DNA from 2 places in the Leclercia adecarboxylata genome. Region 2 is predicted to be linked to the other one. Evidence: predicted binding sites of a transcription regulator. Region 2 holds the regulator's gene; the other holds the start of a gene.
The links. Region 2 encodes CRP, which controls carbon source genes, mostly activating them, when cyclic AMP is high. Its sites were predicted from a motif close to ATGTGANNNNNNTCACAT; they were not measured.

Region 1 (15,416 bases), 180 kb from region 2:
GCAGGGTGAGCTGATATTTATCCTGCACGTAATCGCGGATCGCCCATGCCACGGTCATCGCGTCCGGGCGGTGGCGCATCAGCTCCTGATAAAAATCTTCGGTCTCGCTGAGGGCGATTTTCCCGGCCAGTACCCGCTCCGCAAAGTAACGCAGATGGGTGATAAAGCGCATGTAGTTAACCGACCGGGTATCGACGGCTTTGCCCAGTTTATAGCGCACGATATCGGCGATGCGGTTGACCAGTTCAACCTGCTGATGAGCGGTGCTGTCGTCGTCCTGGCTGCTGGCGTTGATCAGATGAAAGGCGATGTTTACCGCCTCGTCTTCAGGTAACGCAACGTCAAACTTCTCATTGACCTGCGCGCGCGCCTGCAACCCCACGCTGTACTCCTGCGGATAGTAGCGCTTCACTTCCCAGCTCAGCTTATTCAGGATCGTCTGCCCGCTCCGGCTGCGCTCAACCGCAAAATGCAGATGCTCCGCCAGGGTAAACAGCAAGACGGAATTGAGCTTATCCCCGCACAGGCTGCGCGCGAGGGTAAGAATGTCATGGCTAATGTCGAAGAAGGCCGCAGGAATAGTGTCCGTCAGGGATAAAAAATGGCGGGATTTAAGATCGCTCAGCGGCAGGAACACTTTCTCCACCTGCGTCAGGTCGATATTGGTACCGGGTTTCGCTCCAAAGCCGATCCCCTTGCCGAACAAAATCATCTCCCGCTGGTCGTTGTCGACCAGCAGCATACTGTTATTAAGCGACTTTTTTATCGTTATCACGGTTATTCCTGCGGCATGGCCGGTTAGCTCATGTCTGCGCCATTGCTGGCGATCACTTTTTTGTACCACCAGAAGGAGTCTTTTTTCAGGCGTTTTAGCGTGCCGTTGCCTTCATCATCCTGATCGACATAGATAAAACCGTAGCGCTTGGACATCTGCGAGGTGCCCGCACTGATAATGTCGATGCATCCCCAGGTGGTGAATCCCATCACATCCACCCCTTCATTAATAGCTGCCAAAGTTTGCTCGAAGTGGGCGCGGAAATAGTCGATACGGTAGCTGTCGTGGATCTCGCCGTTTTCGACCACATCCTTCGCGCCCAGACCGTTCTCAACGATAAACAGCGGCTTCTGGTAACGGTCGTATAGCTCCAGCAGGGAGATTTTCAGCCCGACAGGATCGATCTGCCAACCCCATTCGGACGCGGGCAGGTAGGGGTTTTTCACCCCGAGAACGGTATTGCCCGGGATGCGCTCAACGTCCGGCTGGGTCGATTCGGTCATCGACATGTAGTAACTAAAGGAGACGAAGTCGACGGTATGATCCTTTAAAATACGCCGATCGTCGGCCTGCATCTGGATCTGGATATCCCGACGCGCAAGATCGCGCAGGATCAACGGCGGATATTCGCCAAATACCTGAACGTCGGCGTAGAAGTAGTTCTCCAGATTCTTTTTCAGCGTCGCTTCCACATCTTCGGGACGACAACTGTGGGGATAGGTCGTGAGCTTGGTCAGCATGCACCCGACCTGGCTACCCGGGATTTTGGCATGGCAGTCGCGTGTCACCAGCGCAGAGGCGACAAACTGGTGATGCAGCCCCTGGTAGATATCCTGCTGCGCTTTGCCGGGGGCGCTTTTCTCTTCGCGGATGCCCGCGGTGGTAAACGGGTGGCGGTGGATACTGTCGATCTCATTGAACGTCAGCCAGTAGCGCACCAGCTCTTTGTAGCGGTCAAAACAGACGTTGCTGAAGCGCACGAAAGCATCCACCACGTTGCGGTGCACCCAACCGTTATATTTTTCGCTCAGGGCCAGCGGCATCTCGTAGTGAGAAAGCGTCACCAGCGGCTCAATATTATGGCGACGCAATTCGCGGAACATGTCTTCATAAAACTGCAGTCCCGCCTCATTGGGCGCGCTGTCTTCGCCGGTGGGGAAGATACGTGACCAGGCGATGGACACGCGCAGCACCTTATAGCCCATCTCGGCAAACAGGGCGATATCATCCTTATAGTGGTGATAAAAATCGATGCCGCGGCGTTTGGGATAGCGCGCGTCGCTTTTACCTTCAAACGCGTCGCGGATATTCTCGTCCGTCAGCGCCATATGGCCACTGTAATCCTTCACGGACAGGTTGGGCTTCCAGGTGATGGCGTCAGCGACGGACGGCCCTTTGCCATCCACATTCCATGCCCCTTCGGCCTGATTGGCGGCTATCGCGCCGCCCCATAAAAAACCTTGCGGAAACGGGAGGGATTTTTCCATTACACGGACTCCTTAAGCGTCATGATGATATGCGGGTCTGGATTCTTATCGTCGGTATTACCTGGTGTCAGCGAAAAGCGTTCGCCGTTAGTGACCACCATCATCACCACCGGATCGAGCCCGGCGGCCGTGATGGTATCAAGAGAAAATTCAATGAGCGTGTCGCCGCTCTTCACGTGCTGGCCTTCCACCACCCGTGGGGAAAAGCCTTCGCCCTGCAGTCTGATGGTGTCGATACCAATGTGGAAAATCAGCTCGACGCCCGCATCGGTGAGCAGGCTCAGCGCATGGCCGCTTTCAAATACGTTCACGATGGTTCCATCCGCCGGGGCACGCAGCACCCCCTGAGAAGGGATAATGGCGATCCCATCGCCCATGATCTTGCGGGAGAAAACGTCATCGTTAACCTTCTCAAGCGGGATGATTTGCCCCTCGACCGGACGGGTGAAACTCAGCGCGTCGCTTTTTTCAGGCGCTTTATCGCGCCAGAGCAGCAGAGCGCTGATAAACGCCACGGCAAAAGATAACCCTGCCCCGGCGAAGGCCCAGACGATATTCATGGCGTTATCCGGCGAGACAAACATCGAGATGCTGGCAAGCCCAGGGCCGACGAGCGCAAAGGCCTCAATCGCCATCCAGCCGATAAATGCCCCGCCCACGATGCTGCCGAGGATCACGCTGTAGAGCGCTTTTTTATTCAGCAAAGTGACGCCATAGAGTGCCGGTTCGGTAATGCCGAACAGCGCGGAGATCCCGGCGGAGAAGGCGGTGGATTTCAGCACCTTATCTTTGCTTTTGAGCGCAATCGCCAGACAGGCCCCGGACTCGGCAATGTTGTGCGCCAGAGAGGCCGGCAGATAGAGCATCTCGCGCCCGAACTGGCTCATGGAGGCCACGGCGTACGGCAGCATCGGCTTGTGCATCCCGGCGGCGACCATAAAGGGCAGGGCGGCGGCCAGCAGCCCGGTTGCCACAAAGCCAAGTTTGCCGTACAGCCACAAAATCACCGTTGCCAGACCAGCACCTAACTCATAACCCAGCGGCCCCAGGATCAGCAGCGTGACCGGGACCGTCACCAGAAGAGAGAGCATCGGCGAGAGGAAAATGCGCAGCGCGCCGGGGGAATAGCGGTTAAATAGCTTCTCCGTCTGGGCGTAAAAGAGTACGCACAGAATGGCGGGGAAGACCTGCGATGCATAGGCCACGTTGCGCAGATCAAACGACATGAACGCCGTGCCGTCTGCCAGCTGTTTGGTCATTGCCGGCAGCACCATGACGGAGACCGCCGAGACGGCAACCAGCACGTTCACCTTCAGCTTCATCGCCGTGGTGATCGCCACCAGAATGGGCAGGAAGTAGAGTGGCGCAGAGCCGATGTTATCCAGCACCTTGTAGGTTGAACTGTCGCGGCTGAGCCAGCCCATGACGTCCAGCAACAGCAGTAGCGACTTCAGCACGCCGCCACCGGCAATGGCAGGCACCAGCGGCTGAAAAACGCTGATGACGAAATCGACAATCTGCGCGCCACGCGAGGTTTTAGCCGCCGCGTGTTGGCCTGCGGACTGAGGCGACCCCACCAGCGAGCGCACCGCTTCAAAAACCTGCACCACGTCATGACCGATAATCACCTGACACTGCACGTTCACCCGCACGCCCAGGACGCCGTCGACCTTTGCCAGTGCCGTCTCATTGACCTTGTTATTGTCATACAGGCTCAGCCGCAAGCGGGTAGAGCAGTGTTCGATATGTTCGATATTCTCAGCACCGCCGACCTGGGCGATGATTTCCAGCGCTGTTTGCAAGTGGTTCATGTTCTGGCCCCTGTCTCCAGAGCAAAAAAAAAGACCTGAACCCCCTCTGCGCTCGAAAACGGAGAGGGGGTTCAGGTCTTGCCTACGGATCGTAGTTACACGCCTGTGGTTTTTATATCGTCCGGATTGTGATTAAAAGTCAAACGGTCACGTCTCTTTGCGTATTGAAATGTGAGCCGCTTAACTTTTTTTACCGCCGTACTGGCGGAACCACGCCAGCATTCGCTGCCAGCCATCTTTCGCTGACTCTTCGTGATAGCTCGGACGATAATCGGCATTAAACGCGTGTCCCGCGCCCGGATAGACCACAATCTCCGCCGTTGCGTTTGCCGCCCGCAGGGCATGACGCATCGTCTCGACGGTATCCAGCGGAATGCCGGTGTCTTCGGCACCATAGAGCCCAAGCACGGGGGCGTTTAAATCGGTGGCAATATCAACCGGATGCTTCGGTGAATTCAGGGTCTTCTCGCCGACCAGCTTGCCATACCACGCCACGGCCGCTTTCAGCTGCGGGTTGTGCGCGGCATACAGCCAATTGATGCGCCCGCCCCAGCAGAAGCCGGTCGCCAGCAGGCGATGGGGATCGCCGCCATTGCGCGCTGCCCAGTTGGCGACGTGATCGAGATCCGCCAGCACCTGTGCGTCCGGCACTTTGCTCACCAGGTTGCTGAACAGGGTGGGGATGTCGCTGTACTCGTTCGGATCGCCCTGGCGGAAATAGAGCTCCGGTGCGACCGCCAGATACCCTTCCAGCGCCAGACGACGGCAGAGGTCGCGAATATGTTCATGCACGCCGAAAATTTCCTGAATCACAATGACGATCGGCAGCGGCCCTTCCGCCTCTTTTGGCCGGGCATGATAAGCGGGCATATTGTCGCCCTGAGTCGGAATGGAGGTCTCTCCGGCGGAAATCGCATCGCCGGCGGTGGTGACTACGGTTGACGTTTGTAGGTCAGCAGCAGGTGCAAATCCAGTTTTTCCAGTCATGGCATTCTCCGTACCAATTAGCGCAAAGGTAAATATAGTCCGCAGGTTATCAATCCACAGTGCCCGAAACAGGCTATCTTTTGTGCAAGCGTGATCGATATAACTTGTTAATGTGATGTTAGTCACATTTTTGTGGTAATTAACTGCAATCAATTTCATTCCCGGTGATGTCTGTCACGAAAATAAGCTGTTTGCTTCGGTAAAGTACCGCTTTGCTTCTGCTGACAAACTGACCCACAGAGGAGTTTTCTATGTCTAAGTCTGATGTTTTTCATCTCGGCCTCACTAAAAACGATTTACAAGGGGCTACGCTCGCTATCGTCCCTGGCGATCCAGAGCGTGTGGAAAAGATCGCCGCGCTGATGGATAAGCCGGTTAAGCTGGCATCTCATCGTGAATTCACCACCTGGCGCGCAGAGCTGGACGGAAAACCGGTGATCGTCTGTTCAACCGGTATCGGCGGTCCGTCTACCTCTATCGCCGTTGAAGAGCTGGCGCAGCTGGGCATCCGTACTTTCCTGCGTATCGGTACCACCGGCGCAATCCAGCCGCATATCAATGTTGGCGACGTGCTGGTCACCACGGCGTCCGTTCGTCTGGATGGCGCAAGCCTGCACTTTGCGCCGATGGAGTTCCCGGCAGTGGCCGATTTCGAGTGCACCACCGCGCTGGTGGAAGCGGCGAAATCCGTTGGCGCAACCACCCACGTGGGCGTAACCGCCTCGTCTGACACCTTCTACCCGGGCCAGGAGCGCTACGACACCTTCTCCGGTCGCGTGGTTAGCCGCTTCAAAGGCTCGATGGAAGAGTGGCAGTCCATGGGCGTGATGAACTATGAAATGGAATCCGCCACGCTGCTGACCATGTGCGCAAGCCAGGGTCTGCGTGCCGGTATGGTTGCAGGTGTCATTGTTAACCGGACTCAGCAAGAGATCCCGAACGCCGAGACCATGAAGCAGACCGAAAGCCACGCGGTGAAAATCGTGGTGGAAGCGGCCCGCCGCCTGCTGTAATTCTCCCCTTTTCTACGCTAAAGGCCGACCCGTTCGGCCTTTTTCTTTGCGTAACGCCTCGCAGAAAACTCTTTTCAAACTGGACGTTTATACAGCACAATTCTATTTTGTGCGGGTCATACCTTGATGCAGGGGGCGTCGTGGATATCTCTGTCCTTTTTTATGCCGTTATTGCGCTGGTTAGCGTCGGCGTGGGCTGGCTGTTCGCCAGCTACCAGCATGCGCAGCAAAAAGCCGATCAGCTGGCCGAACGTGAAGAGATGGTGGCCGATCTCAGCGCATTGCGACAGAACATTGCCCAAAGCGGGCACTGGCGCGACGAGTGCGAGCTGCTCAATAACGAACTGCGCAATCTGCGGGATATCAACACCTCGCTGGAAGCCGACCTGCGCGAAGTCACCACCCGCCTGGAATCGACCCAGCTGCATGCGGAAGACAAAATCCGCCAGATGATCAACAGCGAACAGCGCCTGAGCGAGCAGTTCGAAAACCTGGCGAACCGCATCTTTGAGCAGAGCAATCGCCGTGTCGATGAACAAAACCGCCAGAGCCTGAACGGCCTGCTGACGCCTCTGCGTGAACAGCTGGACGGTTTTCGTCGCCAGGTGCAGGACAGCTTTGGCCAGGAGGCGCGGGAGCGGCACACTCTGGCCCATGAGATCCGCAATCTCCAGCAGCTGAATGCCCAGATGGCGCAGGAGGCAATCAACCTCACCAAAGCGCTGAAAGGCGACAATAAAACCCAGGGCAACTGGGGGGAAGTGGTGCTGACTCGCGTGCTGGAAGCCTCCGGTCTGCGTGAAGGGCATGAATACCAGACCCAGGTCAGCATTGAAACGGAGAATCGCGCGCGAATGCAGCCCGACGTCATCGTCCGTCTGCCGCAGGAAAAAGACGTGGTCATCGACGCCAAAATGACGCTGGTGGCCTATGAGCGCTACTTCAACGCCGAGGACGACTACACCCGCGAGGCGGCGCTGCAGGAGCATATTGCCTCGGTGCGTAACCATATCCGTCTGCTGGGACGCAAAGATTATCAGCAGCTTCCCGGACTGCGTTCGCTGGACTACGTGCTGATGTTTATCCCGGTTGAGCCGGCCTTCTTACTGGCGCTGGACCGTCAGCCGGAGCTGATCTCCGAGGCGCTGAAAAACAACATTATGCTGGTGAGCCCGACCACGCTGCTGGTGGCGCTGCGCACCATCGCCAACCTCTGGCGCTACGAGCACCAGAGCCGCAATGCCCAGCAGATTGCCGATCGCGCCAGCCGCCTGTACGACAAAATGCGCCTGTTCGTCGATGATATGTCTTCGGTCGGACAGAGCCTGGATCGCGCCCAGGAGAACTATCGCCAGGCGATGAAAAAGCTGGCGTCCGGGCGCGGAAACCTGCTGGCACAGGCCGAATCCTTCCGCAGCCTTGGCGTGGAAGTTAAACGCGAGATTAATCCGGAATTGGTCGAACAGGCCACCGCGCAGGATGAAGAGTACCGGCTGCGCAGTGACGGGGCTGTTCAAAAGACAAACAACACCTTAGCGGATGCTCACGCACCGGCAGACCCCCTGGAGCGTTATTCCCGGGGAGGTTGAATCGTAGGGCAAATGCGCCCAATCTGTTACACTTCTCGTACATTTGACTGATAAGCAGGCTCTGAGATGGTTGAAGATTCACAAGACACAACGCACTTTGGCTTTCAGACTGTCGCTAAAGCGCAGAAAGCTGACATGGTGGCCCACGTATTCCATTCCGTGGCGGCGAAGTACGATGTAATGAATGACCTGATGTCATTTGGCATTCATCGCTTGTGGAAGCGCTTCACTATTGACTGTAGCGGCGTACGTCGTGAGCAAACCGTGCTGGATCTGGCGGGCGGTACCGGCGACCTGACGGCGAAATTCTCGCGTCTGGTGGGTGAAACCGGCCGCGTTGTGCTGGCTGACATCAACGACTCCATGCTGAAAATGGGTCGTGAAAAACTGCGCAATATCGGCGTGGTCGGCAACGTTGAATATGTCCAGGCTAACGCCGAGGCGCTGCCTTTCCCGGATAACACCTTTGACTGCATCACCATCTCGTTCGGTCTGCGTAACGTCACCGATAAAGAGAAAGCGCTGCGTTCCATGTACCGTGTCCTGAAACCGGGTGGACGTCTGCTGGTGCTGGAGTTCTCCAAACCGATTATTGAGCCGCTGAGCAAAGCGTACGACGCCTATTCGTTCCACATTCTGCCGCGCATTGGCGAAGTGGTGGCTAACGACGCCGACAGCTATCGCTACCTGGCCGAATCTATCCGTATGCACCCCAACCAGGACACCCTGAAAGCCATGATGCAGGACGCAGGCTTCGACAATGTTAATTACTTCAACATGACGGCGGGCGTTGTGGCGCTGCATCGCGGTTACAAGTTCTGAGTGGAGGTGGCGAATGCCGTTTAAACCCTTGATCACAGCGGGCGTTGAGAACGTACTCAATACTTTTCTGTATCGCTCACCTGCGCTGAAAACGGCGCGTCAGCGGCTGAACGGCAAGGTGCTGCGGGTGGTGGTAAAAGAGTTTTCGACCCCTCTGGTGCTGGTTTTCAGCGAGCGCCAACTCGACGTGCTGGGCGAGTGGGAAGGCGAGGCGGACTGCTCCGTTATCACCCATATGAGCACGCTGCCTAAACTGCGCGATCGCCAGCAGCTCACTGCTCTGATCCGCAGCGGTGAGCTGGAGGTCGAAGGCGACATTCAGGTGGTGCAGAACTTCGTTGCGCTGGCCGATCTGGCGGAATTCGATCCGGCCGAGCTGCTGGCCCCCTGGACGGGCGATATTGCCGCAGAGGGGATCGGTAAAGTGCTGCGCGGCGGCGCCTCTTTTCTGAAGAAAGGTTTTCAGCGTCAGCAGCGCTATGCTGCGGAAGTGCTTACCGAAGAGTGGCGCATGGCGCCCGGGCCGCTGGAAGCGGCATGGTTTGCAGAAGAAACCGCCGCGGTTGAGCGTTCGGTTGACGCACTGACAAAACGGCTTGAAAAGCTGGAGGGCAAATGACGCCAGGTGAAATTCGGCGCCTCTATTTTATCATCCGCACCTTTTTGAGCTACGGGCTCGATGAGTTGATCCCTCGAATGCGCATCACGTTGCCGCTGCGCCTCTGGCGGCAAACGCTTTTCTGGATGCCAAATCGTCATAAAGACAAGCTGCTTGGTGAACGGCTGCGTCTGGCGCTGCAGGAGCTGGGTCCGGTGTGGATCAAGTTCGGCCAGATGCTCTCGACCCGCCGCGATCTCTTCCCACCCCTGATTGCCGATCAGCTGGCCCTGCTGCAGGACAAAGTTGCCCCGTTCGACGGTCGGCTGGCAAAGCAGCAGATCGAAAAAGCGATGGGCGATATCCCGGTAGAGAGCTGGTTTGATGATTTTGACATTCAACCGCTGGCCTCGGCCTCCATTGCCCAGGTTCATACCGCACGGCTGAAAGAGAATGGCAAAGAGGTGGTCATCAAGGTGATCCGCCCTGACATTCTGCCAATCATCAGGGCCGACATGAAGCTTATCTACCGTCTGGCCCGCTGGGTGCCGCGCCTGCTGCCGGATGGCCGCCGCCTGCGCCCGTTGGAAGTGGTGCGCGAATATGAAAAGACGCTGATTGATGAGCTGAACCTGCTGCGTGAATCGGCAAACGCCATTCAACTGCGCCGTAACTTTGAAAACAGCCCGATGCTGTACGTGCCGGAAGTCTATTCCGACTACTGCAGCCAGGACATGATGGTGATGGAGCGCATCTACGGGATCCCGGTCTCTGATGTCGCGACCCTGGAAAAGCAGGGCACCAACATGAAATTACTCGCTGAGCGTGGCGTGCAGGTCTTCTTCACCCAGGTGTTCCGCGACAGCTTCTTCCATGCCGACATGCACCCGGGCAATATCTTCGTCAGCTACGAACATCCTGAAGATCCGCAATACATTGGCATCGACTGCGGTATCGTCGGCTCGCTGAACAAAGAAGATAAGCGCTACCTGGCGGAGAACTTTATCGCCTTCTTTAACCGCGATTACCGCAAAGTGGCCGAACTGCACGTCGACTCCGGCTGGGTTCCGCCGGATACCAACGTTGAAGAGTTTGAGTTCGCCATTCGTACGGTGTGCGAGCCGATCTTCGAGAAGCCGCTGGCTGAGATCTCGTTTGGCCATGTGCTGCTGAACCTGTTCAACACCGCCCGCCGCTTTAATATGGAAGTGCAGCCGCAGTTAGTTTTACTTCAGAAAACACTACTTTACGTTGAAGGGGTGGGGAGACAACTCTATCCTCAGTTAGACTTATGGAAAACGGCAAAACCTTTCCTTGAGTCATGGATCAAAGACCAGGTGGGTCTGCCTGCCCTGTTCCGCTCCCTGAAAGAGAAAGCGCCGTTCTGGATTGAAAAAATGCCAGAATTGCCGGAACTGGTGTATGACAGTTTGCGTCAGAGCAAGAACCTGGAACACAGCGTGGATAAAATTGCTCGCGAACTGCAAACCAACCATGTGCGTCAGGGCCAGTCCCGGTATCTGTTTGGCATTGGCGCCACGCTGCTGTTAAGCGGCACGCTGTTGCTGATAAACCGCCCTGACTGGGAGTTAATGCCCGCCTGGCTGATGGCCGGCGGCGTGGTGGTCTGGCTGGCGGGATGGCGTAAAACGCGCTGAATTGCATCGCTATCGCAGGGCCGCATAACGTATAATGCGGCCTGATTAATTTATCATCTACAACTGAGGAAGATGTATGGGTGGTATCAGTATCTGGCAATTAGTGATCATTGCCGTCATCGTCGTGCTGCTGTTCGGTACCAAAAAGCTTGGCTCTATCGGTTCCGATCTGGGCGCGTCCATTAAAGGCTTCAAGAAAGCGATCAAAGATGATGACGAGAAGCAGGATAAATCCAGCCAGGATGCGGATTTCACTGCTAAATCCATCGCCGATAAACAAGACGATGTCAAAAAGGAAAATGCTAAACGCCACGATAACGAGCAGGTGTAATACGTGTTTGATATCGGTTTTAGCGAACTGCTGCTGGTATTCGTGATTGGCCTCATCGTTCTGGGGCCTCAGCGTCTGCCGGTGGCAGTCAAAACAATTGCAGGCTGGGTGCGCGCGCTACGATCGCTGGCGACAACGGTTCAGAATGAGCTGGCGCAGGAGCTTAAGCTGCAGGAGTTTCAGGATAGCCTGAAAAAAGTAGAGAAGGCGAGCATGGATAACCTGACGCCGGAACTCAAAGCCTCTATGGACGAACTGCGCGAAGCGGCGGAATCCATGAAGCGCTCCTACAGCGTCAACGATCCGGAAAAATCGAGTGATGAAGCCAATACCATTCGCAATCCGCTGGTCAAAGATAACGAAGCGCAGCACGAAGGCGTGACGCCTGCCACTGCTGAACACCAGGCCAGTGCGCCCGAACAGACGCCTTCAGAGCCGGTGATCAAAAAACAAGAACCGACGCCAGCGCCTGCAGAGAAGAAACCTGCACCCGCCGCTGAGCCGTCCTCCTCGTCGAGTGATAAATCGTAAACATGGCAGTAGATGAAACTCAACCGCTGATTACGCACCTGATCGAGCTGCGTAAGCGCCTGATGAACTGCATTATTGCGGTTTGCCTCATTTTTTTAGGCCTGGTCTATTTCGCCAACGACATCTATCAGGTGGTCTCTGCGCCGCTGATTAAGCAGATGCCGCTCGGCGCGACCATGATTGCGACCGACGTCGCCTCGCCGTTCTTCACGCCGATCAAGCTGACCTTCTGGGTATCGCTGATTGCCTCTGCGCCGGTGATCCTTTATCAGGTCTGGGCCTTTATCGCCCCGGCGCTGTATAAGCATGAACGCCGTCTGGTGATCCCGCTGCTGGTCTCCAGCTCGCTGCTGTTCTATATCGGCATGGCCTTTGCCTACTTCGTGGTCTTCCCGCTGGCGTTTGGCTTCCTGGCAAATACCGCGCCGGTAGGGGTGCAGGTTTCAACCGATATCGCCAGCTATCTGAGCTTCGTCATGGCGCTGTTTATGGCGTTTGGCGTGGCGTTTGAGGTGCCGGTTGCCATCGTGCTGCTCTGCTGGGTAGGGGTCACCACCCCGGAAGATTTACGTAAAAAACGCCCGTACATTCTGGTGGGCGCCTTTGTGGTTGGCATGCTGTTAACGCCGCCGGATGTTTTCTCGCAAACCCTGCTGGCGATCCCGATGTATTGCCTGTTTGAGGTGGGTGTCTTCTTCTCGCGCTTCTATACCGGCAAGCGACGTGAAGATCACGAGGAAGAGTCAGAAGAGTAATATCAACCGCCCGCCAGGGCGGTTGTCATATGGGAGCGAGCATGTTTGATATCGGTCTGAACCTGACCAGCCCGCAGTTTGCCCAGGATCGCGATGAGGTCGTCGCCCGGGCCTTCGCCGCAGGCGTAAACGGATTACTGCTGACGGGCACCAACCTGCATGAAAGTGAGCAGGCGCACCAGCTGGCGCAGCGTTACGACCGTTGCTGGTCAACGGCGGGCGTCCATCCTCATGACAGCAGTCAATGGACGGCCGAAAGCGCAGACAGGCTGCGGGCACTGGCCGCCTCGCCGGAAGTGGTGGCTATCGGCGAGTGTGGCCTCGACTTTAATCGCAACTTCTCGACCCCCGCCGAGCAGGAACACGCCTTCAGCGCCCAGCTTGCGCTGGCAGCAGAGCTGGGGATGCCGGTGTTTATGCACTGCCGCGACGCCCATGAACGTTTTCTGGCGCTGCTGGAACCCTGGCTGAATAAGCTGCCCGGTGCGGTGCTGCACTGTTTTACCGGCACGCGGCAGGAGGCGGCAGACTGTCTGGATCGCGGTCTGTATCTGGGGATAACCGGATGGGTCTGCGATGAACGACGCGGGCTGGAGTTACGCGAGCTGCTGCCGGTTATTCCTGCCGATCGTCTACTGATTGAGACCGATGCGCCGTACCTGCTGCCGCGCGATCTCAGCCCCAAACCGGCATCACGCCGCAACGAACCGGCGTATTTAGGGCATATCCTTGAGCGGGTTGCGCACTGGCGCACAGAGGATGCGCAGTGGCTGGCTGCACAGACGGATGACAACGTGTGTCGTCTGTTTGGCGTTGAATTTTAAACTTTGCGGAAGCTGGTATTTTTCACGCTCTGCTTCACTTCTTTATTCAGTAAGTTCAGCAGCAGCATGGAGCGGGCTTCACCGTCCGGCTCAGCGAAAATCGCCACCAGCCCTTCGAACGCTCCTTCGGTGATCACCACATCATCGCCGGAGAAGGGCGTATCAGGATCGGTAATGTCTTCTGGCTGTTTATAGACCGAGAGCTGGTGGATGACGGAAGAGGGCACCGTAGCCGGATGCACGCCAAAGCGCACGAAGTGGCTGACACCGCGCGTCGCATTGATGGTGGTGGTGTGGATCACTTCGGGGTCGAATTCAACAAACAGATAGTTCGGGAACAGCGGCTCGCTGACCGTTGTGCGTCTACCGCGGACCATTTTTTCAAGCGTGATCATGGGCGTCAGGCAGTTCACCGCCTGGCGTTCCAGATGTTCCTGAGCACGCTGAAGTTGCCCGCGCTTGCAATACAGTAAATACCAGGCCTGCATAATGACTCTTTTCCGCTTGTTATGCCGGCAAGCATATCAAAACCCTGGCGGGATCGCTAAGCTGATTATAATGGCAGTACGCAGAAGAAGGCATGAATCTTCACGCTAATTTAACAAAAATACAGCATCACGCAGTCTTACGCCGTATAATGAAACGCTTACAGAGAGAGCTTGACTAACTGCATGAAATACAACGATCTACGCGACTTCCTGGAACTGCTGGAAAAGCAGGGCGAACTCAAACGTATTACCCTTCCTGTCGATCCTTATCTGGAGATGACAGAGATTGCCGACCGCACCCTCCGTGCCGGTGGGCCCGCGCTCCTGTTTGAAAACCCGAAAGGCTACACCATGCCGGTGCTTTGTAACCTGTTTGGCACACCAAAGCGTGTGGCGATGGGCATGGGCCAGGAGGATGTCAGCGCGTTGCGTGAAGTGGGTAAGCTGCTGGCTTTTCTGAAAGAGCCTGAGCCGCCAAAAGGTTTTCGCGATCTCTTTGATAAGCTGCCGCAGTTTAAGCAGGTGCTGAACATGCCGACCAAACGTCTGCGCGGCGCGCCCTGCCAGCAGAAAATTGTGGAAGGCGACGCGGTCGATCTGACGCGTATTCCGATCATGCAGTGCTGGCCCGAAGACGCCGCCCCGCTGATCACCTGGGGTCTGACCGTGACGCGCGGTCCGCATAAAGAGCGCCAGAATCTCGGGATCTACCGTCAGCAGCTGATCGGCAAGAACAAACTTATCATGCGCTGGCTGTCGCATCGCGGCGGCGCGCTTGATTTCCAGGAGTGGTGTGCGGCGCATCCGGGCGAACGCTTCCCGGTATCCGTAGCGCTGGGTGCCGATCCGGCCACCATCCTCGGCGCGGTGACGCCGGTGCCGGACACGCTGTCCGAATACGCCTTTGCCGGGTTACTGCGCGGCACCAAAACCGAAGTGGTGAAGTGCATTTCTAACGATCTGGAAGTGCCCGCCAGCGCCGAAATTGTCCTCGAAGGCTACATCGAGGCGGGTGAGATGGCACCGGAAGGGCCGTATGGCGACCACACCGGCTATTACAATGAAATTGACAACTTCCCGGTGTTTACCGTGACGCACATTACCCAGCGGGAAGATGCAATTTACCACTCCACCTACACCGGACGTCCGCCGGATGAACCTGCCGTACTCGGCGTGGCGCTCAACGAAGTGTTTGTGCCTATTTTGCAAAAGCAGTTCCCGGAAATTGTTGATTTTTATCTGCCTCCGGAAGGATGCTCTTATCGCCTGGCGGTGGTGACTATTAAGAAGCAGTACGCGGGTCACGCAAAACGGGTGATGATGGGCGTATGGTCTTTCCTGCGCCAGTTTATGTATACCAAGTTTGTGATCGTTTGCGATGATGACGTCAATGCCCGTGACTGGAATGACGTTATCTGGGCCATCACCACCCGTATGGACCCGGCACGCGATACCGTGTTAGTTGAAAACACGCCGATTGATTACCTGGATTTTGCCTCGCCGGTTTCCGGTCTTGGCTCAAAAATGGGACTGGATGCCACCAATAAATGGCCCGGCGAAACCCAACGTGAATGGGGTCGACCGATCAAAAAGGATCCTGAGGTGACTGCGCGAATTGACGCGATCTGGGATGAACTGGCCATAATGAATAACGGTACGCCGGATTCCGACCGTTAAGCCTCATAGACTTACCGACTGACAGAGAGAGCGAATGACAACCTTAAGCTGTAAAGTGACCTCGGTAGAC
Region 2 (15,416 bases):
AAAATGGCAACCTGCTCATGACCCAACAGCGCACACACGCCGGTGGCTGGCAGGATCTCGTCGATTTTGCAGATGTTTACCCACTGGCTCATGCGTTTTCCTCCACCAGAGTCACCGGAATGCGTTCATACGGCGTCGCCGGACGATGCTGTTCGCGCTCAGGCACGACCTGCACGCTCGGGTCGCGCTGGTTGCTGTTGATAAAGTGTTTGAAGCGAACCTGCGCCGACGGGGTGTTGACGGTTTCGGTCCATTCGCAAATCACGGCATCGCGCAGGCGAGCCATCTCTTCTTCCAGCGTCGCGTTCAGGCCCAGCTTGTCGTCGATGATAACGGACTTCAGGTAGTCAATGCCGCCTTCCAGGTTATCCAGCCACGGCGCGGTACGGGTCAGTTTGTCCGCGGTACGGATGTAGAACATCATGAAGCGGTCGAGGTACTTAATCAGCGTTTCACGGTCGATATCCGCCGCCAGCAGGTCCGCGTGACGCGGTTTCATCCCGCCGTTACCACAGACATACAGGTTCCAGCCTTTCTCAGTGGCGATGATCCCCACGTCTTTACCCTGCGCTTCAGCACATTCACGGGTACAGCCAGAGACGCCGAACTTCATTTTGTGCGGGGTGCGGATGCCTTTGTAGCGGTTTTCCAGCTCGACGCCGAAACCGACGCTGTCGCCCACGCCGTAGCGGCACCAGGTGCTGCCCACGCAGGTTTTCGCCATACGCAGCGCTTTGGCATAGGCGTGACCGGTTTCGAAGCCCGCTTCAATCAGCTGACGCCAGATTTCCGGCAGGTCGTCTTTCTGCGCACCAAACAGGCCGATACGCTGGGAACCGGTGATTTTGGTGTAGAGGTTAAACTCGCGTGCGATGCGACCGACAGCCACCAGCCCTTCCGGGGTGATTTCACCGCCGGCAGAACGTGGAATGACGGAGTAGGTACCGTCTTTCTGGATGTTCGCCAGGAAGTTGTCGTTGGTGTCCTGTAGCGGAGTGTGCTGCGGCTTGAGCACGTACTCATTCCAGCAGGAGGCCAGCAGAGAACCGACGGTCGGTTTACAGACTTCACAGCCATAGCCCTGACCGTGTTTTTGCAGCAGCTCGTCGAAGGATTTGATGCCTTCAACGCGGATCAGGTGGTACAGCTCCTGGCGAGAGTAAGCGAAGTGCTCGCACAGGTTGTTGTTGACTTCGATGCCCTGTTTCGCCAGCTCGGCGTTCAGCACCTGGGTCACCAGCGGGATACAGCCGCCGCAGCCGGTACCGGCTTTGGTTTCAGCTTTCAGCGCCGCAACGGTGTGGCAGCCTTTGTTGATGGCGGCAACCAGCATGCCTTTAGTGACGTCGAAGCAGGAGCAAATCTGCGCGCTGTCCGGCAGCTTATCAACCCCGATGGACGGCTTGCCGCTGGCCGCGTGGGCTGGCAGGATCAGCGCGTCCGGATTCTCCGGCAGCTCAATGGCGTTCAGCACCAGCTGCAGCAGGTTGCCGAAATCGCTGGTATCACCCACCAGCACCGCGCCGAGCAGGGTTTTGTTATCCGGGCTGACGATAAGACGTTTATAAACTTCTTTGCTTTCGTCGAGGTAGACGTAGCTGCGGGAGTTCGGCGTGCGACCGTGCGCATCGCCGATACCGCCTACGTCCACGCCCAGCAGCTTCAGCTTGGCGCTCATGTCCGCGCCGGTGAAGGCGTTTTCATTGCCGAGGATATGGTCGGCAGTCACCTGCGCCATCTTGTAGCCCGGGGCAACCAGACCGTAGACGTGATTTTCCCAACTGGCGCATTCACCGATGGCGTAGATATCCGGATCGGAGGTCTGGCAGGTGGAGTTGATCATGATCCCGCCGCGCTGGGCAACGGCCAGACCGCACTGAGTGGCCAGCTTGTCGCGCGGGCGAATACCGGTGGAGAAGACGATAAAGTCGACTTCCAGCTCGCTGCCGTCGGCGAAGCGCATGGTTTTACGCGCCTCGGTGCCTTCCTGCACGATCTCTTTGGTATTTTTGCTGGTGTGAACTTTCACACCCATGCTTTCAATTTTGCGTTTCAGCTGCTCGCCACCCATGTGGTCGAGCTGCTCTGCCATCAGCATCGGGGCAAATTCGATGACGTGGGTTTCAACGCCTAAGTTTTTCAGCGCGCCAGCGGCTTCGAGGCCGAGCAGGCCGCCGCCGACAACCGCGCCGCGTTTGCTGCGACGGGCGCAGGATTCAATGGCGTTCAGATCTTCAATGGTACGATAGACGAAGCAATCCTGAGTTTCAGACCCTTTGATCGGCGGGATCCACGGGTATGAGCCAGTCGCCATGATCAGCTTGTCGTAAAAAACCGTGCGTCCCGCACTGGAATGAATCACTTTTTCCTGACGGTTGATGGTGATAGCGCGCTCGCCCACCAGAACCTTCACGCCATGTTTCTCGTAAAAACCTTCGCGCACTAAAGAGAGCTCTTCGGCGGTGTGGTGAGAGAAATAGGAGGAGAGGTGCACGCGGTCGTACGCCTTACGGGGTTCTTCACAGAACACGGTAATGTCGAACCGGTTGGCATCGGCTTTATCAAGGAGATCCTCAATAAAGCGGTGGCCGACCATGCCGTTACCGATGATAGCGAGTCTGACTTTGCTCATTTTTGCCTCGATTTCTTTTCTATTACTGCCTACCTTAACGATTCAGCAAAGCCGCTTATTGATGCAAATCAAATACGCCTTCAACTACTCCTTAGTGGGTAGTTTGTTGATTTGTCAGGTTTTTTATAAGTACTGGAAATCTCAGGCTTTTCGTAATCGATGATTTTGTGTACAAAATAGGAGGCTAATTTTTAATTTCAGCTACTCCTGAATTTCAGCCCTCATTTTAGGGAGAACATGATGTCTACAGCACCGCTTTGGCTTATCCAGAACGTCCGTTTACCGGGACGGGATGGCTTATGGCAACTGGCTATTGAGAACGGTCGTTTTGGCGAAATCACCCCAACGGGCGAGAAGCAGAGCGAGAGCTATGAGGTGTTAAACGCTCGCGGCGGGCTGGCCATTCCGCCCTTTATCGAGCCGCATATCCACCTGGATACCACCCAGACCGCGGGTGAGCCGAACTGGAACCAGTCCGGGACGCTGTTTGAGGGCATCGAAAGATGGGCGGAGCGCAAGGCGCTGCTTAGCCACGAGGATGTTAAAGCCCGGGCCTGGAAGACCCTGAAGTGGCAGATCGCCAACGGCATCCAGTTTGTGCGCACCCATGTGGATGTCTCGGATCCGACCCTCACCGCCCTGAAGGCGATGCTGGAGGTGAAGCAGGAGGTCGCGCCATGGGTCGACCTGCAAATCGTCGCGTTCCCGCAGGAGGGGATCCTCTCCTATCCCAACGGCGCCGCACTGCTGGAAGAGGCGTTACGGCTGGGGGCTGACGTGGTAGGCGCTATCCCGCACTTTGAGTTCACCCGGGAATATGGCGTGCAGTCGCTGCATATCGCCTTTGAACTGGCGAAGAAGTACGACCGTCCGCTGGATATTCACTGCGATGAGATCGACGACGAGCAGTCGCGGTTTGTCGAAACGGTGGCCGCGCTGGCGTATGAGGCCGGGATCGGCCCGCGCGTTACCGCCAGCCATACCACCGCGATGCACTCCTATAACGGGGCTTATACCTCGCGGCTGTTTCGTCTGCTGAAGCTCTCCGGGATTAACTTTGTCGCCAATCCGCTGGTGAATATCCATCTGCAGGGGCGCTTTGACGACTATCCAAAGCGGCGCGGCATTACCCGGGTGAAGGAGTTGCTGGAGGCGGGGGTTAACGTCTGCTTCGGCCATGACGACGTGTTTGACCCCTGGTATCCGCTGGGTACCGGCAATATGCTGCAGGTTCTGCACATGGGGCTGCACGTCTGTCAGATGATGGGCTATCAGCAAATTGATAGCGGACTCAACCTCATCACCCACAACAGCGCGCGCACGTTTGGGCTGAGCGATTACGGTATCGAAACGGGGAACCCGGCAAACTTAATTATCTTGCCAGCGGAAAGCGGCTTTGAAGCGGTGCGCTGCCAGGTGCCGGTGCGCTGGTCGATTCGTCAGGGCAGGGTGATTGCGACGACCCAGCTGGCGCAGACCTGGGTACAGACGGACAGCGGCGGAGAAGAAGTGTTCTTTACCAAAAACAGCCCCTTTACCGAGCGCAAAGGGGCTTAAGAGTTAGTGTGCCGCTGCTGCCTTGTGCTGGCGGTGGCGGGTCACAAAGCCCAGCACCAGACACATCACAAACACCACCGCATAGAGGCCGTTCGCGGTGTGTAACGCTGCCAGCGGGCCGCTGTGGGCAACAATCGGGCCGGTAACCACGAAGGTCAGCATGGTGCCGATGGTGCCGCAGGTCAGCACGAAGTTAACCAGCTTAGGCGAAGCCACTTTGGTCTGCAGGGAGCCCAGGGTGATGATCGAGGTGTAAATGGCGCTGGAGAAGAAGCCGAGCGTCAGAATGAACCACGGCATCTGCTCCGGGGAACCGTTGATGAACAGGTACATCAGCACGGTGGCAGCGCCTGCCAGCACGGTGAGGATGCGCTGCAGATCGAAGAAGCGCAGGATAAAGCTGAACGCCCACATGCCGAACATGTACGACATCCAGAAGTCACTGACCAGCTTGCCGGCATCGTTCAGGCTCATCCCCAGACCTTTGGCGTACTCCGGCACCCAGGAGATAAAGCCCAGCTGGCCCAGGATGTAGCACAGGGCGGCAACGGAGAGGAACAGGACGCCAATACCCCATTTTTCTTTCGCAACCGGCTCGCTGGTGGTCTGCGCTTTTTTGCCCAGAACCGGGAAGTCACAGCCGAAGGTCAGAACAAAGATCGCCACGTAGACCACACCGATGCAGGCATAGACCCAGTACCACTCGATGCTGCGGGCCAGCAGCGCGGCGGCCACCATCGGGAAGATCATCCCGGCCATGCTGAAGAAGGAGTCGGTGAACAGCAGGCGCGCGCCGCGCTGGCGACCTTCATACATGTGGGTGATGAGGAATGTCCCGATGGACATGGTGATCCCGCTGACCAGACCCAGCACAAACATGGCGGCGGAGAAGAGGGCGATGCTGTGGCTGAGCATCAGACCCGCCACGGCAAGCACCATCAGCACAAAGCCAAAACGCAGCTGGGTTTTCAGCGGGACGATTTCCATCAGCCAGGCATTGAGGAAAATGGAGATCAGGATCCCGGCGTTAAGGAAGGTAAAGGTGTTACTCATGCTGGAAACGGGCAGGTTGAAATAGTCTGCGATATTTCCCATCACCATCCCGGTGACAATTACCAACGCACCGGTGAGGGCGTAGGAGAAGAAGCTGATCCATGTGAGCTTGATACGATTGCTGTTAGTCATGACTGGCCTGTGAATAGAGATGTAAAGCGCGTTGACTGCGCTGCGGGCGGCCAGATTTTAATCGTGAATGTGATCTAATTAAATCTTTTAAGATAAATTATTCATCAATTGCATAGAAAAGAGTGATATTAATCACGTTAACTTCACTGGCCTGAGTTTGCCCGGCGGTTACATCTGTTTCAAATTGGTAAAATTAGGTAAATGGCTGGCCTAGGTTCATACTGCTCTTTAGAATCAAGCCATTCGCTTTCTTTACTGCGCTTTGTTAAGGAATTCTCATGCTCAAATCAACCCTGGCGGCTGTCGCGGCTGTACTTGCTCTCTCAGCCCTCTCTCCTGCTGCGCTGGCAGCGAAAGGAGACCCGCACGTTCTGTTGACCACCTCTGCCGGCAACATTGAGCTGGAACTGAACAGTCAGAAAGCCCCAATTTCTGTGAAAAACTTCCTCGATTACGTGAACAGCGGTTTCTATAACGGCACCACTTTCCACCGTGTGATCCCAGGCTTCATGCTGCAGGGCGGCGGCTTCAACGAGCAGATGCAGCAGAAGCAGCCTAACCCGCCAATCAAGAACGAAGCGGATAACGGCCTGCGCAACAGCCGCGGTACCATCTCGATGGCGCGTACCGCCGATAAAGACAGCGCCACCAGCCAGTTCTTCCTCAACGTGGCGGACAACGCCTTCCTCGACCACGGCCAGCGTGATTTTGGCTATGCGGTATTTGGTAAAGTTGTGAAAGGCATGGATGTGGCCGATAAAATTTCTCAGGTGCAGACGCACGACGTCGGCCCTTACCAGAATGTGCCGACAAAACCGGTAGTTATCCTCTCTGCGAAAGTCCTGCCTTAATCCCTGCTGGCGCGGGCAGTCTTTGCCCGCGTTGCCTTTACCTCCCTGCGAAACTGCAGTTTGCTGCTTATACTTGTGGCAACACGGGCACAAGCAGGGAGGTAACAGGTGAAAAAACTCACTGAGAAACAAAAATCCCGTCTCTGGGAACAACAGCGAAACGCGAATTTTCAGGCCAGTCGCCGTCTTGAAGGGGTCGACAGTCCGCTAGTCACGCTCAGCGCCGACGAGGCACAGTTGCGTCTTGAGGAACTCAGGAGGCACTATGAGCGATAAATACGGCAACGATCGCGATCCCTATCTCTATCCCGGACTGAATGTGATGCGTAACCGGCTGGGCATCCGCCAGGCGGAGCGTCTTGCGCAGGCGGCGTATGAACTCACTGCCCTGCGCGCGGCTACCCTCGGCCTGGGGCCGCTGCTGCGCGGACTGCCGCATCTGTGCGCCATTCATCAGCATATCTATCAGGATATCTTCGACTGGGCAGGTGATATTCGTGAAATGGATATCTACCAGGGCGATACCCGCTTCTGCCACTTCGCCTACATCGAAAAAGAGGGCAACGCCCTGATGCAGGATCTGGAAGAAGAGGGGTATCTCGTCGGGCTTGAGAAAGCGGACTTCATCAACCGCCTCAGCCACTACTATTGCGAAATCAACGTCCTGCACCCGTTCCGCATCGGCAACGGCATTGTTCAGCGCATCTTCTTTGAGCAGCTGGCGATCCATGCGGGCTATCAGCTCGACTGGCGCGATATCGATCCTGAGGCGTGGGCGCAGGCCAACCAGAGCGGGGCGATGGGGGATCTGAGCGCGTTGAACGCAATCTTCAGTAAAGTGGTAAGCGAAGCCCGGGAAACTGAGTAGAATAGGGCGGCCATTTTTTCGGGAGCCGCCATGATTCTGCTGATTGATAACTACGATTCCTTCACCTGGAACCTGTACCAGTATTTTTGCGAACTGGGGGCGGAGGTGGAGGTCCGGCGCAACGACGTGCTCTCTCTGGAGGATGTCGCGGCGCTCAATCCGCAGAAAATTGTGATCTCTCCCGGACCCTGCACGCCAGATGAGTCCGGCATTTCGCTGGCGGTGATCCGCCACTATGCCGGTAAATTGCCGATTCTGGGCGTCTGCCTCGGACATCAGGCTATCGCCCAGGTCTTTGGCGCCACCATCGTGCGGGCCGCCAAAGTGATGCACGGCAAAACCTCCCCGGTAACGCACACCGGCACGGGAGTGTTCCTTGGCCTGAATAACCCGCTTACCGTCACCCGCTACCACTCCCTGGTCATCGATCCGCCTACCTTACCCGACTGCTTTGAGGTCACCGCCTGGAGCGAAACGCAGGAGATCATGGGTATCCGCCACCGGGAATGGGATCTGGAGGGGGTGCAGTTCCACCCGGAAAGCATTCTCAGCGAGCAGGGCCACCAGCTGCTGGCTAATTTCCTCAATCGTTGATTTTTAGTTGCCATGAAGTGATTTTTTAAGCATATTTCGTGATTATATTTTCACTTCTGCTTTTTGCTTAAAAAAGGGTGGGGTTACATGGCAACTGAACAATCTGCAATTACGCGCGCGACATTCGATGAGGTGATTCTGCCAATTTATGCACCGGCTGAGTTTATCCCGGTGAAAGGGAAAGGTAGCCGCGTCTGGGATCAACAGGGCAAAGAGTACATTGATTTTGCGGGCGGCATTGCAGTGACGGCGTTAGGTCACTGTCACCCGGCGCTGGTCGAGGCGCTGAAAAGCCAGGGCGAAACCCTGTGGCACACCAGCAACGTCTTTACCAACGAACCCGCGCTACGTCTGGGTCGTAAAATCATCGACGCCACCTTTGCCGAACGCGTGCTGTTTATGAATTCCGGCACCGAAGCCAACGAAACGGCCTTTAAGCTGGCCCGGTATTACGCGTCCACCCGCCACAGCCCGTTTAAAAGCAAAATCATCGCTTTCCATAACGCGTTCCACGGTCGTTCGCTGTTTACCGTGACCGTGGGCGGTCAGCCAAAATATTCCGACGGCTTTGGCCCGAAACCGGCCGACATCATCCACGTGCCGTTTAACGATCTGCATGCGGTAAAAGCGGTGATGGACGATCACACCTGCGCGGTAGTTGTCGAGCCCATCCAGGGCGAAGGCGGCGTGATGGCGGCAACGCCAGAATTCCTGCAGGGACTGCGCGATCTGTGCGATCAGCACCAGGCGCTGCTGGTCTTTGATGAAGTGCAGAGCGGCATGGGGCGCACCGGAGATCTGTTTGCCTATATGCACTACGGCGTGACGCCGGACATCCTGACCAGCGCCAAGGCACTCGGCGGCGGTTTCCCGGTCAGCGCGGTGCTCACCACCCAGGATATCGCCTCGGCGTTCCACGTGGGCTCTCACGGCTCCACCTACGGCGGCAACCCGCTGGCGTGTGCGGTCGCAGGGGCGGCGTTCGATATCATCAATACCCCGGAAGTGCTGAGCGGCGTTAATACGAAGCGCGAGCAGTTCGTGAAGCATCTCCAGCAGATCGATGCCCAGTACGATGTCTTCAGCGATATCCGTGGCATGGGGCTGCTGATTGGCGCCGAGCTGAAGCCGCAGTACAAAGGCCGGGCGCGTGATTTCCTCTATGCCGCCGCCAGCGAAGGGGCGATGGTGCTCAACGCCGGACCGGACGTGATGCGCTTTGCGCCGTCGCTGCTGGTGGAAAGCGCGGATATCGACGAAGGGATGAACCGCTTTGCGAACGCGGTGAAGCGGGTGGTTCAGGCGTAGTTGTGTTGCCCGGCGGCGCTGCGCTTGCACGGGCCTACGGATTTGTAGGCCGGGTAAGCGCAGCGCCACCCGGCAATTAATACGGCGTGCGTTTCAGCCGCCGGATCAACCAGATACCGTGATGCGGGCGCTGGCGCCACGCCACCGACGAAATGGTGTGCATGGTGTTCAGATGCCCCAGAATACGCTGCAGATGCTGTTCCAGCGTGCTCATGGGGCCGTGCGTCAGGGTCTCTGGCGCTTCCAGAATATTACTGTCTCCGCTCTCCCCCGGCGCGTCATACTCCAGACGCTGCTGACAGCGCTGAAGCGCAATTTCACACGACTGCAAATACCGCTGCGCCAGATCGGGCGTCAGCATCGTATGTTCCCGCGCCAGCGTCGTCATCGCATTGATATGTTCGACGATAAACTGGCTGTGCGTCACCCACAGCCGCATATCCGCCAGATAGGCTGAATTGAAGCCCGGCTCCTGCATCGCCTGATTCAGGGAGTTGAACAGCGCGTTGTGCGCCTGGTTAACCTTCATGCGCTGCCACGCCAGCGGTGTGGGTTGCGGATCGTCGCTGAGGATCAGGCGGATGGCCTCCTGATCGGCCTCCAGCGCGTCGTGGGCGTTCTGGCGCAGCAGCCCGCTTTGCCATTGCGGCCACAGCCATACCATCCCGCCGAAAGCGATTAAACAGCCAATCAGGGTGTCGGCCAGTCGGGCGATAATAAACTGCTCCCCGTTCAGCGTGATCAGCTGAAGGGTGTACACGGCGGTCACCGTGAAGCCCACCGTCGCCCAGCCGTAGTTCTTACGAATGAACAGATAACTTACCAGGGTGACCATCAGCATCCCCGTCAGGGTGTAGCCTTCCGGAACGTGGAAGTGCAGGGTAACGCCGGCAATAACCAGCCCCGCCAGGGTACCGGCCGCCCGGTGGAGAATGCGTACCCGCGTGGCGCTGTAGCCGTTTTGCGTCACCAGCAGGACGGTCATTAAGATCCAGTAAGGCTTAGGCAGATGCAGCGCCACGCCCATCAGGCTGGCGATACTCAGCATCACGCTGATGCGGGCCGCATTGCGCAGGGCGGCAGATTTAAGCGACAGATAGCTTCTCAGGGCGGGGATCAGCGGCAGGCGCTTCTGCTTGTCCGCCATCAGATCGCGCGGATAGAGCGGACGCTGGGTGCGGAGCACGCGGGCAATCCGGCTGAAGTGCCATGCGCAGAACTGACCCACCGGGTTATCCGGGTGCTGGCGGGCGATTTTTTCCAGCGCGCCAAGCTGCTTGTCCATGTTGAAGCGGGTGGGATAGCGATGATAGAGAATGTCATCCGCCAGCACGCGCAGACGGGCGGCGACGGTCAGGGCGTTCCAGCGGATCACCGCTTCGGCGTGGCTGCGCTCCACCAGCGTTTGCACCTCCTTCGGATGATGCAGGCTGACGGAGATGTGCTCCTGCAGATCCAGACCCACCTGGAAGGTACGCAGCAGCCGCTTGTATTCATGATTTTTGTTCGCGGCAAGCATGTGCAACTGCTGATAACACTGGCTAATCAGGTCGACCACCTTCTGCTGGCGGGCCAGCAGCGGCGGTAACGATTTTTCAGGGTCGGTATGCTGGGTCAGCAGGGTGTATTTGGCTTCGCAGTAATCGGCCAGTTGGCGGTAGAGCACGCTCAGGGATTCACGCAACGGCTGCTCGCGCCACATCCAGAACCAGAACCAGTTGAACAGCCCGTACCACAGGGTGCCCAGCGCGTAGATGAGCAGCGGCGCCCAGATCGGCATATTTCCCGCCAGGCTCAGGGTAAAGATGGCGGCAATCAGCGAGGCGGGCAGCAGGCGGGCATGCAGGGCGCTGATCTCTGCCGTGACCCCTAACGTCATCGCCAGCACCGTCAGAATGAGGGGCAACGGTATATCGCGCGCCAGCAACAGCTGCACGGCCAGGCTACAGCCGGCAAACAGCGAGCCGCCAATAATCAGGCGTTTAAAAAAGCGTTTATGGGGCGTGTCGAGGCCAGCAATGTTGCAGCAGGCGGGGACGAGGGAGAACAGCAGACCGTATTGCAGATAACCGAGAACTAAACCCACAGCCACAGGGAGACACAACACCAGGGTTTGCCGCAGTGCGTAGTTAACTTCCGGGTGATAGATGAGCCTGCGCCACATGGGTGAGAGAGACAAAAACGGCGTGTCATCGTGCGATGCCACGCCGTCTGAGTGGAATTAACGTGTTCCGTAAACCACGATGGTTTTACCGTGGGCGGAAATCAGGTTCTGATCTTCCAGCATTTTCAGAATACGGCCCACCGTCTCACGAGAACATCCGACGATCTGACCAATTTCCTGACGGGTGATTTTAATTTGCATACCGTCCGGGTGGGTCATGGCGTCTGGCTGTTTCGCCAGGTTCAGCAGAGTCTGAGCGATACGGCCCGTCACGTCCAGGAAGGCGAGGTTGCCCACTTTCTCGGAAGTGACCTGCAGACGGCGAGCCATCTGCGAAGAGAGGCGCATCAGGATATCCGGGTTAACCTGGATCAGCTGGCGGAATTTCTTATAAGAGATCTCAGCCACTTCACACGCGGTTTTCGCACGGACCCAGGCGCTACGCTCCTGACCTTCTTCAAACAGGCCCAGTTCACCGATAAAGTCTCCCTGATTCAGGTAAGAGAGGATCATCTCTTTGCCTTCTTCATCTTTGATCAGCACTGCTACTGAGCCTTTGACGATGTAATACAACGTTTCCGCTTTTTCACCCTGGTGAATCAGCGTGCTCTTCGATGGGTACTTATGAATATGGCAATGAGACAAGAACCATTCGAGAGTCGGGTCTGTTTGCGGTTTGCCAAGCACCATGCGCTGTTATCCTCTGTTATAAGCTGTCTCCAGAGTCTGGCTGTGTACCTGTACTCTGGGGGTTGCAATCGAATTCTTCCCCCTGCCTGGGGAGCGGCTGTCACAATAATTAGCAGCCTGTAATGTGTGATGTCCTCTGCATACATGTGTAACGTCAATGTATTACTGTAGCATCTCGACTGTTTTAGCATAGGTTTTGCCGCGTGTCTCCTGGTGTCTCGCTTCAGCTTGATGCAGGTCGACTTCCGTTGCCAGAATTGTTACTGGCGCGTAATCTGACAGGAAAAATGCAATCCTGGAGTTAATAAAAATGCAAGCACGTGTGAAATGGGTTGAAGGGTTAACCTTTCTCGGTGAGTCTGCCTCGGGCCACCAGATACTGATGGATGGCAACTCCGGTGACAAAGCGCCAAGTCCGATGGAAGTGGTTCTGATGGCGGCGGGTGGATGCAGCGCAATCGACGTGGTATCGATTCTGCAAAAAGGCCGTCACGACGTGACTGACTGCGAAGTAAAGCTGACCTCAGAACGCCGGGATGAAGCGCCGCGCCTGTTTACCCATATCAATCTTCACTTCGTGGTGACCGGCAAAGAGCTGAAAGACGCTGCGGTCTCCCGCGCGGTGGATCTCTCTGCGGAGAAGTACTGCTCCGTGGCGCTGATGCTGGAAAAAGCGGTCAAAATTACCCATTCGTATGAAGTGATCGAGGCATAAGCTTGTGGGGCATCGTGCGGTCTGATGCCCTCACCCCGACCCTCTCCCACAGGGAGAGGGAGAACAGATTAAGCGATCTTCTTGCCTTCCATCAGCCGCTGCACCAGCGGCGTCATGATTAACTCCATCGCCAGCCCCATCTTGCCGCCCGGCACCACCAGCGTATTCATGTGCGAAATAAACGAGCCCTGCAGCATCGCCAGCAGCCAGGGGTAATCGATCTCGTCCAGATTGCGGAAATGGATCACCACAAAGCTCTCGTCCAGCGAAGGGATGGCTTTTGCCGCAAACGGGTTCGAGGTGTCCACGGTCGGGACGCGCTGAAAGTTAATATGGGTGCGGGAAAACTGCGGCGTGAGGAAGTTAATGTAATCCTCCATGGAGCGAACCACGGAATCCATCACCGCTTCACGGGAGTGGCCGCGCTCGCTGGTATCCCGCGTCAGCTTCTGGATCCACTCCAGGTTAACGATAGGCACCACGCCCACCAGCAGATCGACATGGCGCGCCACGTCGTGTTGCGGCGTGACGACCCCGCCGTGCAGACCTTCATAAAACAGCACGTCGGTGGGTTCCGGCAGCGGCTGCCAGGGAGTAAAGGTACCCGGCACCTGGTTCCACGGCACCGCTTCGTCATAGGTATGCAGGTATTTGCGCGACTGGCCGGTCCCGCTGCGTCCGTATTCCGCGAAGGTCTGCTCCAGCATGCCAAAGTCGTTGGCATCGGGGCCAAAGTAGCTGATATGTTTGCCGAGATCGCGCGCTTTGCGGATTGCCATATCCATCTCAGGACGGGTGTAGCGGTGAAAGCTGTCGCCCTCTACCTCTGCAGCACGCAGATGCAGTTGCGAGAAGATCTTACGGAAGGCGAGGCTGGTGGTGGTGGTGCCTGCACCACTCGACCCTGTAACGGCAATAACCGGATGTCTGGCGGACATAGCAACTCCCTGAGTGGAAAGAGTGTGCGATCAGTCGCGAAACTGACCACGGGGCATGATATTCACCGTCTCGTGCAGTTCGGACCACACCAGAACGGCCTCACCGCTTTTAAGCTGCTGTTTAACATCGGCGACTTTCATTTCAAGCGTGCGTTCATGTTCACCATAATCTGTGCCCTCACGCAATACAAAGCTTTCAATCAGATTATCCAGCGTTTCGGGAGCCAGATCCTGCCAGGGAATGATCATGTTTACTTTTCCAGATATGTGGTCAGCCAGTCCGGGATACGTGTCTCCAGCCACATCTGCGGTCGACGCAGCGTGCCGCCGATAAAGCCCACGTGTCCGCCATGTTCGGTTAGTTGATACTGCACGTTGGCCGGTAAATGGTCCGGCGCCGGGATCGAGTGATGATCCATAAAGGGATCGTCTTTCGCATGAATAATCAGCGTAGGCCGGGTGATTTGATTCAGCAACGGCATGGCGCTGCACTGGCGATAGTAGTCTATAGCATCGGCAAAACCGTGGATTTTCGCGGTGATCAGATCGTCAAATTCGCGCAGGCGACGCACCCGTTTCAACTGCTGAAGGCTGACAGGCAACGTGTCCGGGTAGGCCTTGAGCTTACGGGCGGCGTTGGCTTTCAGTAAGTTCAGCAGATAGCGCTGATAAACGCGGGAAAACCCCTTCTCCATATGATAGCTACACTGCTCAAGCATGAACGGCGCAGAGACAATGACCGCCGCGTCGAGCGGGACGTTATCACCCTCTTTTGCCAGCAGGCAGGCGAGCATATTGCCGCCCAGTGAATAGCCTACCGCCGCGGTGGGTGCCGGGCCGTGGGTCTGCACCAGCCAGTTCAGGAACCAGCGACCATCTTCGATCTCGCCGGAGTGGTAGATCCGTTTTTGCCGGTTCGGTTCGCCGCTGCAGCCGCGAAAATGCATCACCACGCCAAGCCAGCCGCGCTCTTTCGCGGCATGGATCAAACCGTGGGCATAAGGGCTGTGCAGGCTCCCCTCCAGACCATGAAACACCACCAGTCGCGGTTTATGCTGCGCCTGAGAGGGATCTTCACTCCAGGCGAGATCCACGAAGTCATCATCCGGCAGGTCGAGCCGCTGCCAGTGGGGCGTGAACTGTAACTTCCGGCGCAGCAGGCGCGGGAGCATGGTTTGCAGATGCGGGTTCGCCACGCCGCGCATGGGGACAAATGTCGCGCTCTCGTCGTGGGGAAAATTGAAATCAGATGGGATTGTTTGTGTCATAGGGATGCGAGCATGTCCTCAAGCTGCTCCTGCGCGTCGAGCCAGGCCATTTCACACTCTTCAAGGCTGGATTTGGTTTTTGCCTGAACCTGCAGACACTCTGTCAGTTCGGCTTTGCGGCTCTGGTCGTACAGACCGCTGTCACTGAGCTTCTCTTCCACCGTGACAAGCGTGGCGTTGAGCTTCTCCATCTCTTTTTCCAGACGGGTAATCTCTTTACGCAGCGGCTGGGTCTGGGTGCGCAGCTCTGCTTCGCGACGCTTCTGATCCTTACGGGCCTGGGCGCTGTTGACGTTCTCTTTAGCCCCTTCCACAGGCTGGCTTTCCTGCTTCTGAATGTCGCTCAGCCACTGCTGATAATCCTCCAGATCGCCATCGAACGGCTCGACTTTGCCGTCATGCACCAGATAGAGATCGTCGGTGGTGGAGCGCAGCAGGTGACGGTCGTGCGAAACGACCACCAGCGCGCCTTCGAATTCGATTAACGCTTCGGTCAGCGCCTGACGCATGTCGAGATCGAGGTGGTTAGTCGGTTCATCGAGCAGGAGCAGGTTAGGGCGCTGCCAGACGATCAGCGCCAGCACCAGACGGGCTTTTTCACCGCCGGAGAAGCGTTCGGTATTCTCGCTGACTTTATCGCCCTGGA

Region 1: a site for CRP is predicted at 5,171-5,188, ahead of udp (uridine phosphorylase). Genes of this name have one in related genera too.

What each region holds. Positions count from the first base shown of each region.
Region 1 covers NZ_CP040889.1:1,825,064-1,840,479, reverse strand. The annotation lists gene FHN83_RS10600 (PRD domain-containing protein) at 1-775, opposite strand, end outside; gene FHN83_RS10595 (glycoside hydrolase family 1 protein) at 799-2,262, opposite strand; gene FHN83_RS10590 (beta-glucoside-specific PTS transporter subunit IIABC) at 2,262-4,073, opposite strand; gene FHN83_RS10585 (dienelactone hydrolase family protein) at 4,254-5,060, opposite strand; gene udp (uridine phosphorylase) at 5,312-6,073, shown strand; gene rmuC (DNA recombination protein RmuC) at 6,214-7,662, shown strand; gene ubiE (bifunctional demethylmenaquinone methyltransferase/2-methoxy-6-polyprenyl-1,4-benzoquinol methylase UbiE) at 7,729-8,484, shown strand; gene ubiJ (ubiquinone biosynthesis protein UbiJ) at 8,498-9,103, shown strand; gene ubiB (ubiquinone biosynthesis regulatory protein kinase UbiB) at 9,100-10,740, shown strand; gene tatA (Sec-independent protein translocase subunit TatA) at 10,817-11,071, shown strand; gene tatB (Sec-independent protein translocase protein TatB) at 11,075-11,602, shown strand; gene tatC (Sec-independent protein translocase subunit TatC) at 11,605-12,357, shown strand; gene tatD (3'-5' ssDNA/RNA exonuclease TatD) at 12,399-13,181, shown strand; gene rfaH (transcription/translation regulatory transformer protein RfaH) at 13,178-13,669, opposite strand; gene ubiD (4-hydroxy-3-polyprenylbenzoate decarboxylase) at 13,853-15,346, shown strand; gene fre (NAD(P)H-flavin reductase) at 15,381-15,416, shown strand, end outside.
Region 2 covers NZ_CP040889.1:1,646,789-1,662,204, reverse strand. The annotation lists gene nirD (nitrite reductase small subunit NirD) at 1-92, opposite strand, end outside; gene nirB (nitrite reductase large subunit NirB) at 89-2,632, opposite strand; gene FHN83_RS09760 (cytosine deaminase) at 2,873-4,189, shown strand; gene tsgA (MFS transporter TsgA) at 4,193-5,374, opposite strand; gene ppiA (peptidylprolyl isomerase A) at 5,653-6,225, shown strand; gene FHN83_RS09745 (YhfG family protein) at 6,334-6,501, shown strand; gene FHN83_RS09740 (putative adenosine monophosphate-protein transferase Fic) at 6,491-7,093, shown strand; gene pabA (aminodeoxychorismate synthase component 2) at 7,124-7,687, shown strand; gene argD (bifunctional acetylornithine/succinyldiaminopimelate transaminase) at 7,775-8,995, shown strand; gene FHN83_RS09725 (YccS/YhfK family putative transporter) at 9,072-11,159, opposite strand; gene crp (cAMP-activated global transcriptional regulator CRP) at 11,217-11,849, opposite strand; gene FHN83_RS09715 (OsmC family protein) at 12,160-12,564, shown strand; gene FHN83_RS09710 (phosphoribulokinase) at 12,633-13,502, opposite strand; gene FHN83_RS09705 (YheU family protein) at 13,533-13,751, opposite strand; gene FHN83_RS09700 (hydrolase) at 13,754-14,770, opposite strand; gene FHN83_RS09695 (ABC transporter ATP-binding protein) at 14,767-15,416, opposite strand, start outside.